DNA from 3 places in the Paenibacillus sp. JNU01 genome. Region 3 is predicted to be linked to each of the others. Evidence: a T-box and tRNA genes for the amino acid it is inferred to sense, from the RefSeq annotation. Region 3 holds a T-box; the other regions hold tRNA genes.

Region 1 (4,267 bases), 2.7 Mb from region 3:
TGCTGATGGCCAATGATATCAAATTGTCCCAGCTCGCAGAAGACCTTTCCATCTCTTCACGCAGTGTCAGTGCGTGGGTATATGAAGGACGGATACCCGGCAGTACCAATTTGGACAAGACCTGCCAATTGCTCGGCTATCCCCGCCACATTCTTTTTAATGAGGAAGTTGTGCGTAATAGCCCTGTCATATGTCAACCCGAGTCATCTCGCTTCATGAAGCGTACAGTGACCCGTTCTCCGGTTAGTAACCGTATCTTGACAGGCTTGTGTATGGTCCATGATTTGTCGGTGACAGATGTCAGCCACTGGATCGGGGTTCATCCCGGCACTTTCCGCAAATGGCTGCATCAGGGAACACTGCCTTCCGCTGCGTTTCAGGAACAAGCGGAGCAATTTTTCCGCATCCCGAAAACTATTTTGTTCGCAGATGTCATCTTGAAAGATCGTCGCAACAACTAAATAAGCGAACAACCAAAAGGCTCTGATCTCCTCCCAGGAGGCCAGAGCCTTTTTAAAATGAAACATCCCCCTCTTCTCTCCCGACCTTGAAGCAGCCTTGCTGGCACTTACGCCAACGCCGTCAGGTGATCCCCTTCACGGCTTTCTAATCCAAACCAAGGCCATTTCAGCCCACTAGAAGCCAATACTATGCAATCTCGGAGACCATACATCCTTAGAAATAACCCTTACCTCGTTTTTAACACTTCATTGATATATTTCAATCCGGTATATCGAGGACGAAGCGTATGCGCTGTGGTAAACGCATGTTCCACCATCTCCGGGGTTACACCAAGTTGTTCAGTAGTCACAGGTCCACCTACTTGCTCCAACCATGCGATGAGCTGAGCAGCCTCCGGTAATTGGTTATATATCGCAAATACTGGTTCACCCGAAGTTTGTGCAAGTTCTTTATATCTCACCGTAAGCAATGCACAGGCCACCCCAACTTTGGCACCATGCAGAACCGGTCTTTCTCCAGCCTGCATCAGTTCCATCTCCAAGATGTGAGACAGGTGATGCTCACCCCCGGATGCCGGGCGGGAATGGTCAATGATCAGCATGGAGATGCCAGAAATAATTAATGCATCCATTAATGCAGCTACTCCCTCTGCTCGCCCCTCCGCAATAGCTTGTACCTGATTAATGCAGGAATTCAGCGCTTCTTCTGTCATCCGATAAGCGACCGGACAGAACTGTTCTCCTCCCAGATCTCGAGAAACAATCCAGTCTGCAAGGGAAGTATATTTGCCCAGCATATCTCCAAATCCAGCAGCCGTCATCTCTCGGGGAGCTTGCTCCAAAATATTCATATCCGCAAAGATGGCCTCAGGCGGAACAGCCTGAAATGTCTGTTTGATGCCGCTTACAATTAAGGGCGCACCTGCAGAGGTAAACCCATCCACTGAAGCCGCTGTCGGTATCGACAGAAAGGGCTTGTTCATTTTGGAACATACAAATCGCACCAGATCATGAATGGTACCTGAGCCCACCGCAATGACAGCCTGGCTTTCCAATTTCACACCCAACATGACCTGCACAATAGCTGCTTCATCCGCAATAACATCACCCGTACGATTTTCCGGCAGAGCGATCTCATCCACATGCATTCCCGCTTCCCGAACACTGTTCAGCACATCAGATCCGGCAGCCCGAAACGTATGTCGATCATAAACAACCGTCACATGGCGGTACCCTTGTTCAGACAAATAACCAGGTAACCTCTGAATGGCCCCGGCTTCCAGATGAATGAGCATATCTACCACTCGGTGTTGATGACCACAAGCGCACTGCTGTGCTTCCTCATTCCACGCTGCAATTCGTTCGTTCATATTCATTCGCTCTTACCCTCCCATATGAGATATCATGCATAATTAACGTGTTAAAACCGCAAGATAAAAAAGGAAATAAAATGTGATGATTTTCCTGATCACACTTTACTTCCTGTTCCCCATATTTGCAAATCCATATCTCACATGTCCAAGTAGGTGAATTAATGAAATTAACCAACGAATTAGGAATATCGCTCGGATTTCTCGCCGGAACCACCTTTGGCAGCGGTATCGCTTTTTTGTTTCGTCTCCAGTCCGTTGAGGTTATTGCCAGTGTTACACTGTTTGGAATAGCTGGAGCTATCACCGGCCTCATTATGGCAGTCATTCTGCGGCAACGTCAGCATTAGAGTGCCAACAGCGAAATACCGAATTCACAATGTTATTGTAAAAATAAAAGAAAGGTTCGTGAATTGCTCTAAAGCAACTCGCGAACCTTTCTTTGGTTTGATGCGGTCGAGAGGACTCGAACCTCCACGGGGGGTTAGCCCACACGGACCTGAACCGTGCGCGTCTGCCAATTCCGCCACGACCGCATATTATGTATCTCCTCATCCATGGATGAAAAGCGTTCCGGTGAAGCAATTCCTTGTTTTACCGTAATTCAGAGTATACATGCTCCAAAATAATAATGCAACTTCTTTTTATCCATTCAGAAAAAGGACATATGTCCTTTTTTATCAACGTCAAACACCCTATCGTATTATCAAGCAAACAAACCACCAATACGAATGATACATTGAAGGAGAGATCTCATTTTGAAAACAACCCATCTGTGCTTTATCGGTGCCGGGTTTCATGCATCCACGAATATATATCCTTCTGTCGTTGAATGCGGAGCGCAGATCCAGGCCATTGCCACTCGCAGTACGGAACGATCTGAAGCAGCTCTGCTGAGATTTGGCAGCAATGGCAAAGCGTATGATAACGCTCAGCTTATGTTACAGCAGGAAACTTGTCATGGAGTCGTTGTGGTCGCCCAGCCTATGGATCAGACTGCTCTTGTCCTTGAATGCATTCAGGCTGGCAAAAATGTATACGTGGACAAGCCGCTTGGATGGAACGCTGCGGAAGCCTCCACTGTAGCCGAAGCTGCCGAGCAGGCTGGCGTCGTTGTCATGGTTGGTTTTATGAAGCGTTATGCTCCGGTCTACTTGAAGTTAAAAGAACTCATTAATGGTGGATCGCTAGGTAAAGTGCGTTCGTTTCAGATGAAATTCGCTGTAGACAGCACCCCGTTTTGCAAGGATGAGGAGCAGTTCATCAAACTCGCTGCCATTCATATGATCGATCTGATGCGCTACTTATTCGGAGAAGCTATACGTGTTACAGGCACAACCGTGAAGGATGGGGAGCACATTAATCAAAGCATTTCCCTTGTATTCGAAAATAACGTGGTAGGCAGTGCTTATTTTACCGGCATGAGTGCCTGGTCACGGGAGAGTGAAAGTGTACTCGTCACCTTTGATCACGGATTTGCGTCAGCTGAAGAGATCAACACTCTTACTGTCCATCAATCCCGAAGCTCGACAAGCCTTCCCTGGAAATCTCTCGAGGAGCAAGATACCGTATATACCCCTTCCGGATCTCCCATGTCAGGAGCTTATCGCGACCTTTATCTACGCGGTTTCGTTGGTGAGATGGCGCACTTCATCACGTGCTGCCAGAACCAGACAGTCCCACATTCTAGCGCCAAGGATAATATTGCAACGATGGCTCTATGTGACTCCATTCTATCATCACTGAAGTAGCATATACACACTCATTATCATACTTTAACACATTCAGAGAAGAGGAAATCATCTCATGTTAGACACGGGTCTACTCATTATTCGTCTCGTTATCGGTTTTATTATGATCGGACATGCCTGCAAGAAACTGTTTGGCTGGTTTGGGGGTGAGGGTGTATCAGGGACGGCTGAATTTTTCGGAGCGATTAGCCTGAAACCCGCTAGAGCGTTGGCCGTGTGCGCAGGACTTGCTGAATTAATTGGTGGATTCCTGTTTGGAGTCGGTCTATGGATTATCGTTGGAGCCATTCTACTCATGCTTCCGATGATTGTAGCCATAGCCAAGGTTCACGCAGATAAAGGTCTATGGAATCTGAACGGAGGATTCGAATATAACCTTGTGATGATTGGATCATTACTTGGTGTTGCTCTCGCTGGAGCTGGTGCATATTCCCTCGATGCCCTGATATAGTGTACAAAATTCATCCCATTTATTGAGCCTCCATGTTTCGCAAGCCGAAACGGGGGCTCTTTTTTTCTTACAGACATCATCACATCTGCCTGCGCCTAGGATTAGGGTTTATAATCTGCATAATAAGTGATATGCTCTTTCATGAACTATACGTACGATATGTAATGTAATCACCCAAATGGATACCATAGATTATCACCGTAAAGTGGAGGTGCACTAATAATGAAAAAAGAT
Region 2 (4,267 bases), 3.2 Mb from region 3:
CCTTGTAAGCCACAGGCAATCTAAAAGTTCGTGTTCAAAAAGTCTGGTTTTCAGTATCGAGAAGATGGAATGAAGCTAGAAATGGAGTAGCGGAGCGTAGGGAAAACTACGTGAGCAACGGACATTTCGGCTGAATTTCATATTCGATGCTGATGATGCCGCTAGGCATCCTTCGTAATCAAAAGCGGACTTTTTGAACTACCTTTAAAACCATAAAAAAGAAGACTCACCATCATGCACGAGTCTCCTCAAATTTCCGTTTATCGATACATTCAATTATAACAGGCACCTTACACCTGAGCAATCTCAAGCTATGACATTACCCATTGAGGAGAAAGCCGACTTCCCCATTGAGTGAATATACAATCCGGTCTGCACCCATTCCCCGATAGATCCCCTTCGGATGGCTTTGCTCCGTAATGACGCATAGGGATTTTGATGTCCACGATCGACAGATCTGTAAATAACGACAGGTCAGATTCAGGCTGTTCTCGAAAATAAACACGTTACCAACGCTTGCCTGCGGCAAAAACCATTTTTGAGCTGCAGCCGTATTCATGCGAATGACATGTTCTACTCCGATTCTACGGAGTCTGCGCTCTTCCCCTGCACTGTTGGTTAGAACGGCAAACGGCATTTTTTTGTACATCAGCAATTTGATAAATTTGCGTCCTGCTTCATTAGGAGCAGTCACTAAGATCATCTCAGTATCCATCATTCGTTCCTCCCTTGGCGTGAAAAGACAACAAAAAAGAAGCGTGGGGGACCAAGGCCTCCCGAACGCTTCTTAAAGAATCCATGGCGAAATCGCCATGAACCAGCGTACGGCTTGTTGCCTCTCCCTTTAACGCTTACGAGGTTAGCTGACGGATTCGGGCGCGAGAGTCGCCCTATTTCCGGCTGTCACCGGAAAATTCACCCCATGAATGCCTACTGTCCTGGACAGCGCATTCCGTTGGTTCCCCCGTTTCCCACTCATGAATGAATGGAAACTCAGCGATTAAAACATCGTTCGTATATCTTAAGTTAAGATTGAGCGATATTATCGTTTGTTTCGTTTTTCAGGTACAATTTAGTTTTAAATTGAAATTACGATATGAATCATACACCCGTGCCATGGCGGTGTAAAGTCCGGACAGATCACCGAATCGGCAGATTTTCGCCATTATTCATATATAATAACGCTTACAATACGGTTATACGCTATCCACCTCGTCAAGGCTATCTAATTCTCACTCTCGCGTAAATCACTTCGCAATTCATTCACGCATTCTGCACAACTTGCCAGTTTTGATTCTTTTAACACCATATTAGTTTTGCATTATTTAATTGTAACCAATATAATGAAAGGTATCAGATGATATCATGGAGGCGATTGAGATGACAGTCTACGATTACAAAGTGAATACCCTTCGCGGTCAAGAAGTTGAAATGTCCGACTACCGTGATAAAGTGTTACTGATTGTGAATACGGCAAGCTCATGCGGACTTACACCTCAATTCAAAGGTCTGCAAGAACTGCAAGACAAGTTCCAGGATGCGCCATTTGAAGTCCTTGGATTTCCAAGCAACCAGTTTGCCCAGGAAAAAGGTTCTTCCGACGATATCGCGGAGTTCTGTCAGATGAATTATGGCGTGAGCTTCCCTATGTTTGAGAAAATTGATGTGAATGGCTCAAGTGCTCACCCGCTCTTCCAACACCTTAGCAAAGAAGCACCCGGCCTGCTCGGCTCCAAAGCAATCAAATGGAATTTCACCAAATTCCTTGTGGATCAGAACGGACAGGTAGTTAAACGTTATGCTCCCAAAACAACACCTGACAAGATTGAAGAAGATATCAAGAACTTGCTGCAAAAATAGTACATCGGCCACCCTTAGCCGGAAGGTAGAGCACCATTACCCCCGGTAATGGATGGCCTTTTTTCAACTTCTGGTACCAGACTGTTCAAAAAGGCAAAAAAAGAAGCTTTCCATTAATGGAAAGCTTCTTCTTCATCGTTCATATGATGCGGTCGAGAGGACTCGAACCTCCACGGGCATACGCCCACTACCCCCTCAAGATAGCGTGTCTGCCATTCCACCACGACCGCATGTCGTAAATAATCGGCAACAGAATTGATTATACAGGGTTCTGAAATAAAAGTAAAGTATTTTTTAAACCTTCTTTTTTAGCTAGGCATTTTCCTCAAAAAACGCATATTCTCGTCATGTTTACCCATGAACTGCATATTATTAGATTTGATCCCCTCTTTTTCGGTAAGAGCCGATCTTGTTGATTCATTTATATATAGTCCTTCCTTATATATAGTCCTCCCTGAACTCCGTCACATAAATAACATAATAAGTTATATAAAATGACACAAATATTAAATATCAGAATCTATTCATTAAATTTAACGGATACTATTGACAAAAAGCGGACGTTTATGGGATGATAACTATCATATAATTCGGATTTTCAAACATAAAGTTAACAAAAAGGAATATAAATGTCATTTAACATGACATTTAACGAACACAGGAGGCGAATGATTGTGAACCGTGGGAATAAGCTGCTCGATTATGTCAAACTGCTTGATTCCTCTATTCAGGTTGGAGGGTTTACCCATTCCTTCGGCATGGATATCCATATCAGGGAGGGTACCATTCGTAATGCTGAAGATCTCGAATCATTCATGCGTTGTCAGTTGCATCCCAGCATTGTTCGTCTTGAAGGCATGGCCATCAAAGGCATCTATACCGCAGCAGATCACAAGGATACATGGCGGATAGCTCTGATCGATAAACTGGTCCATGTTCAGCGAACTCCTGGAGATCTCAGAGAACAAGCTGCCGCCATGGGAAAACGATTGATCAGACTGGCACGCGCTCTGCACCCCTGGATTGATTTTAGCCAGCTCGAACAGATCTTCGCCAAATATGATTCGGTTGGCTGCCTCTCCACTGTTCACGCCTGGATTAACCACCACCTCGACATCCCGGTCGAGGAAGCGGTCCTTGGTTACCTGCATTCAGCCATGAATGCCTGCATAACCAAAGCCTCCAAAGTCATTCCCCTGAATAACGATATAACCAAAGATCTGATGGTACGCCTGGCCTCAGATCTGGAGACTGAATGGAATACCGTAAGCGCCTCGGCTGCGGATGGACTGGCACAGCCAACCTCAATGTCCATGAAATCATTTTTCCCCAGTTTCCATATGCTTGGAGCTGGACTTCATGCCTACAGAGCCTAGTCCTCTTGATCCACAAACCCGCCCCCTTCCCTTCATCAAACAAACTAAAAAACACGCCGGCAACCTCCTTGCCGACGTGTTTTTTGTCATCTTATTTGTTTATTTAACGTATTTACGCCATTTAACATCACAAAATACACTTTTTTCCGTCTTTTTTAATTGTTAGATGACGGATTTACGTATATAATGAAATATACAGCTCGCATTTCTATATATTCTACATGAAGAAAGGGCGACTGAATACTACATTCTAACCAGGGGTGAACCCTTTTGAACAAGAACAAGAACAAGAAAAAACCAGTCACTCCGTTCGGATGGGCCATCAAACGACGGCTAACCGAACTACAAGTGGACCAGAAGACCTTTTGTGAACAGCACGGCATCCCACCCTACCGTTTATCCAATCTCATCCACGGCACACGCAAAGCAACCCGATTCAGGCACATGGTCGCTGATATTTTGGATATTCCAGATGAACTGAGATAAGATTTCTGTCAAAGGAGGGTCCCATCCATGAGACATGTTACATCCGATCTGGAGAGACTGTCGTTCCAGTCCATACGTCACCAACTCATCATCGTTGATCATAATTGGATCATTCACAGTTGTAACCGCGCCTGGCAACAGGGGCTCGGCCAATCACCACCATACCCGGATGCGAATATTAATCATGCACATTACCTGCATCTGACGGAAGCCTGGGCAATACGAAGCAAGAACGCAAACACGGCACTTGTCGCACAGAATTTGAAAGAACGCGGAATACCCTTTAATCGAAATCATACATATGATATCTGCGTGTATACTGTATACAACGAAGAGAGGTGGTTTCGCGTGGAACTCACCCCTCTGTCTCACACGAATACAATTCTGGATACCGATCTAGCTTTGATTGCACACATGGATATTACCGAACAGAGGAAGACAGAACACCAATTGAAGAAGGCATTGTCTGAAGTGCGCACATTGCGTGGACTGCTGCCTATTTGCGCTGTCTGCAAACAAATCAAGGACGAAGAGGAACAGTGGAC
Region 3 (4,267 bases):
TTCAAGCTCGTGTCGCTGTACCTGGCGGTATTACCGCTCAGGCACTTGCACTGCTGAAGGTTAGTCTCGACGGTGTTTTCGACAGCCTGATCCGCACGACACATGACAAATATGATGAAGATTTGTTAAAGCTGGATGAACTATTTCGAGCCGGTGAGATTAACCGGCAACAATATTAACGAGTTTGCCTGGAACGGCAATGACCTTGCGAATGGTCTTGCCTTCCAGCGCCTGCTTAACAGGTGCCAGCTCCATCGTGAAGTCCTGCATACCCTGTGCATCCAAGTCCTTCGCGATCGTCGCACGAGTTACGATTTTACCGTTTACCTGAACAACGATTTCTACTTCCGCATCCACTGTCATGGACTCGTCATATTCCGGCCAAGCCACGTAAGAGATTCCACCTTCATGACCCAAACGACTCCACAGTTCTTCTGCCATATGCGGTGCCAGTGGTGACAGCAGTTGCACAAAGTTCTCCATCGCTTCACGAGGCAGTGTATCGGCTTTGTATGCATCGTTGATGAAGATCATCAGCTGGCTGATAGATGTGTTGAAGCGCAGATGTTCCAGATCTTCCGTCACTTTTTTGATCGTTTTGTGAGCAGTCCGCTTGAACTCATCCGTTCCACCGTCCACCGTAATCTTGTCATTGATGGCTCCTGTATCTTCGTTAATGAAGAGACGCCATACACGTGACAGGAAGCGGTGCATGCCTTCAACCCCGTTTGCATTCCACGGTTTTGTCGCTTCCAATGGTCCCATGAACATTTCGTACAGACGCAATGTATCCGCACCGAATTCATTCACAATTTCATCCGGGTTGATGACATTACCACGAGATTTACTCATTTTCTCATTGTTCGTGCCTAGGATCATACCTTGGTTCACCAGTTTGTGGAACGGCTCTTTGGTATCCACAACACCCAGATCATACAGTACTTTATGCCAGAAACGAGCATACAGCAAGTGAAGCACCGCGTGCTCCGCTCCGCCAATGTACAGATCAACAGGCAGCCACTGCTGCTGTTTCTCCTTGGAGATCAGTTCCTTGTCATTGTGCGGATCGATAAAGCGCAGGTAATACCAGCAGCTACCCGCCCATTGTGGCATGGTGTTGGTCTCACGACGCGCCTTCATTCCCGTTTCCGGATCTACCGTATTCACCCACTCCGTAACATTCGCCAGTGGTGATTCTCCAGTACCCGAAGGTTTGATCTGATCGATATCAGGCAGCAGCAGTGGAAGTTGATCCTCCGGTACGGTCTTCATCGTTCCGTCTTCCAGATGCAGAATCGGAATTGGCTCACCCCAGTAGCGCTGACGGCTGAACAGCCAATCACGCAGACGATAGGTTACTTTCCCTTGTCCTTTACCGTTCTCTTCCAACCAGGCAATCATCTTGGCAACTGCTTCTTCATTGTTCAGTCCGTTCAGGAAATCGGAATTCACATGTGCGCCATCACCGGAATATGCCTCTTGTGTAACGTCTCCACCTTGAATAACCTCAATGATATCCAGACCGAACTGCTTCGCAAATTCCCAGTCACGCGCATCATGCCCTGGAACAGCCATAACCGCACCTGTACCATAACCCGCAAGAACGTAATCAGCAATCCAGATCGGCAATTTTGCACCATTAACGGGATTGATTGCATAAGCACCAGTGAATACACCTGTTTTGTCCTTGGCCAAATCCGTACGTTCCAGATCACTCTTACGAGAAGCCTGCTCCTGATAAGCCTGAATCGCTTCACGTTGGTCATCCGTTGTAATCGCTTCTACCAATTCATGTTCCGGAGCAAGTACTGCAAAGCTCGCACCGAACAATGTGTCCGCACGGGTAGTGAATACCTTAATAACTTCCTCGCGACCTTCAATGGCAAAAACAACTTCTGCACCTGTCGATTTACCGATCCAGTTACGCTGCATATCCTTGATGCTTTCAGACCAATCCAGCTCTTCCAAGTCTTCCAACAGACGCTCTGCATACTCGGTAATTTTCAGTACCCATTGACGCATCGGTTTACGTACAACCGGATGTCCACCGCGTTCACTCTTGCCATCAATAACCTCTTCATTAGCCAGTACCGTTCCAAGTGCTTCGCACCAGTTTACTGCGACTTCGTCCACATAAGCGAGGCCCTTATTGTACAACTGGATAAATATCCATTGTGTCCATTTATAATACTCAGGGTCCGTTGTGCTGATCTCACGATCCCAGTCATAGGAGAAACCGAGTGATTTGATCTGGCGACGGAAGTTGTCAATATTGCGGAATGTAATATGCCGTGGATGTTCACCTGTATCCAATGCATGCTGCTCAGCAGGCAGACCGAAAGCATCCCAACCCATCGGATGTAATACATTGTAACCGCGCATACGTTTGTAACGGGAAACGATATCCGTTGCCGTATATCCTTCCGGGTGACCTACGTGCAGACCTGAACCGGATGGATAAGGGAACATATCCAGTGCATAAAATTTCGGTTTAGCAGGGTCCTCACCCGTTTTAAACGTTTTATTGGCATCCCAGTATTGCTGCCAACTTTTTTCCATGACTTGTGGCTGATAGCCGTGCTTCGGCTGGTTATTCTCACTCATCTATTGTTCCTCCTTCAGGTTACTCGCTTAGCTTTAATTGCAACAAAAAAACCTCAGCATCCCGTAGCGTTTGCAGCGCTAGGGACGAGAGGTTGAATTCCCGTGGTACCACCCTAGTTAGCGGACGAACGTGCTTCGTCATCCACTCCCTTTGGACCTGTAACGGCGGTTAACCGATGCGGATTTCCATTCCTGAATTCCAGCTTATACTTAGCAGGTTAGACAGGATGGTGTAATCACCGCATTTCTCCAAGGCGAGTTCGCAATTTACTGTCAACCGGCTTGCACCAACCGCCGGCTCTCTGTGATGTACAGAAATCACTACTAATCCTTATCATCGAAATATGTATACAATATCGGGAACATTATATAAAAAAGCAAGCCCAAAGTCAATATTACATGTTATAAACGCCATCTTGAAGCTCATGGTTCGTACCCTTCATAACGCGGTTGCTGTTCAGGACAACCGAAATCGCTCAATTCCTTCCTCCAGGTTATGAATAGTCCAATTCACATGTTCCTGATTGTCATATTGCCGATAAGCGCACTCAATGCGCAGCACCAGATCAAAGTACAAGTCATACAGACTTCTTCTTTTTAGCTCACTTTCAGTCGTAATCGCAAGCCCATAACCTTTCACAAAACCGGGTGTATAGTTAAAATGACTGAAATAATGCTCCATCAGAGGGTCTGCCCACAGTGAACGTTCAAAATCAATAATTGCTGTGATGCGGCCTTTGTCTACTAGAATATTTCCATCCCATAGATCCCAGCTGACAAGAACAGGTTCTTTTACATCGTCCAACACATCCGATTTCTCTTCAATCAAACGTCTCAATTCAGAGTGATCCATCGAAAATGTAATCCCGGCTTCTTCCCCATCGGCAAGAACGTCTTCCATCAGGTTCATAAATGCTTCTTTCCATGTGGAATAACGCTGTTTTTGCTCTGAGAAATATCCGAACTTCTCGCCCTTGATTTCATTTATTCGACGATTGTAACGCCCCAGTTGTTGTTCAACGGCTTCCTGCTCTTCCGCAGAATACTGATCCTTGACCTGATTATAGGGTGTTCCAGACATGTACTCCATGATAAAATACCGCGCTGAAGCCATGGTTAACGAATCATCATAAACCAGAACTTTGGGTACGGGAACATCCTTCAACTCGCCGATGAGACGCAGTGCCTCGACCTCAGCAATCATCAGATCCTGCTCACAGCGCATCAGATTGGTGGAAGCCGAAGGGGCAATTTTGAGTACCACTTGCTGTTGGTCACTCAATGTAATGAGATATGCATGATTGGCCCAGCCATCCACCATTTCCTTGTAGTCCTGTATACTTGCAGATAGATGCTGCTCGATTATGGCATTTATTTGTTCTGACGAGAGTCTTGTTTTATATGTACTTTCCACTTCCACACCTCACCTCGACTATTGGTTTCCATAGAAAACGCTTTCTATCCGACTATTATCGCCTCCTTTACTTTAGCTGGCAATACTTTTTGTCACGCTCTTGGGTCTTTCCAAGCATTTCTTCGCCCGATCACAGAAACATGTCAATCCATCTTTACGAGAAATAAAAAAAACTGCCCCCATACAACATAAGGAACAGTTTTTATCTTTTATACTTACTTCACAGCAACGTAGAACAAGCGCTGTGCG

What was found. A T-box is a leader RNA that pairs with one kind of tRNA and senses whether it is charged. The one in region 3 lies ahead of leuS (leucine--tRNA ligase), so its partner is inferred to be a tRNA-Leu.
Region 1: it has a tRNA-Leu gene. The T-box ahead of leuS (leucine--tRNA ligase) is inferred to sense a tRNA for this amino acid. The anticodon was not compared.
Region 2: it has a tRNA-Leu gene. The T-box ahead of leuS (leucine--tRNA ligase) is inferred to sense a tRNA for this amino acid. The anticodon was not compared.

Annotation. Positions count from the first base shown of each region.
Region 1 is NZ_CP169723.1:6,215,961-6,220,227, reverse strand. It holds gene NLBNIHML_RS27340 (helix-turn-helix domain-containing protein) at 1-461, shown strand, start outside; gene NLBNIHML_RS27335 (sn-glycerol-1-phosphate dehydrogenase) at 689-1,837, opposite strand; gene NLBNIHML_RS27330 (hypothetical protein) at 1,996-2,181, shown strand; tRNA gene NLBNIHML_RS27325 (tRNA-Leu) at 2,283-2,367, opposite strand; gene NLBNIHML_RS27320 (Gfo/Idh/MocA family protein) at 2,590-3,582, shown strand; gene NLBNIHML_RS27315 (DoxX family protein) at 3,638-4,033, shown strand; gene NLBNIHML_RS27310 (winged helix-turn-helix transcriptional regulator) at 4,256-4,267, shown strand, end outside.
Region 2 is NZ_CP169723.1:5,639,557-5,643,823, reverse strand. It holds gene NLBNIHML_RS24510 (HAD family hydrolase) at 320-718, opposite strand; cyclic di-AMP (ydaO/yuaA leader) riboswitch at 834-1,009, opposite strand; gene NLBNIHML_RS24505 (glutathione peroxidase) at 1,381-1,860, shown strand; tRNA gene NLBNIHML_RS24500 (tRNA-Leu) at 2,008-2,090, opposite strand; gene NLBNIHML_RS24495 (urease accessory protein UreF) at 2,535-3,236, shown strand; gene NLBNIHML_RS24490 (XRE family transcriptional regulator) at 3,507-3,722, shown strand; gene NLBNIHML_RS24485 (nitrogen regulation protein NR(II)) at 3,750-4,267, shown strand, end outside.
Region 3 is NZ_CP169723.1:2,006,565-2,010,831, forward strand. It holds gene comER (late competence protein ComER) at 1-179, shown strand, start outside; gene leuS (leucine--tRNA ligase) at 160-2,604, opposite strand; T-box leader at 2,682-2,951, opposite strand; gene NLBNIHML_RS08695 (phosphotransferase family protein) at 3,062-4,018, opposite strand; gene NLBNIHML_RS08700 (class I SAM-dependent DNA methyltransferase) at 4,234-4,267, opposite strand, start outside.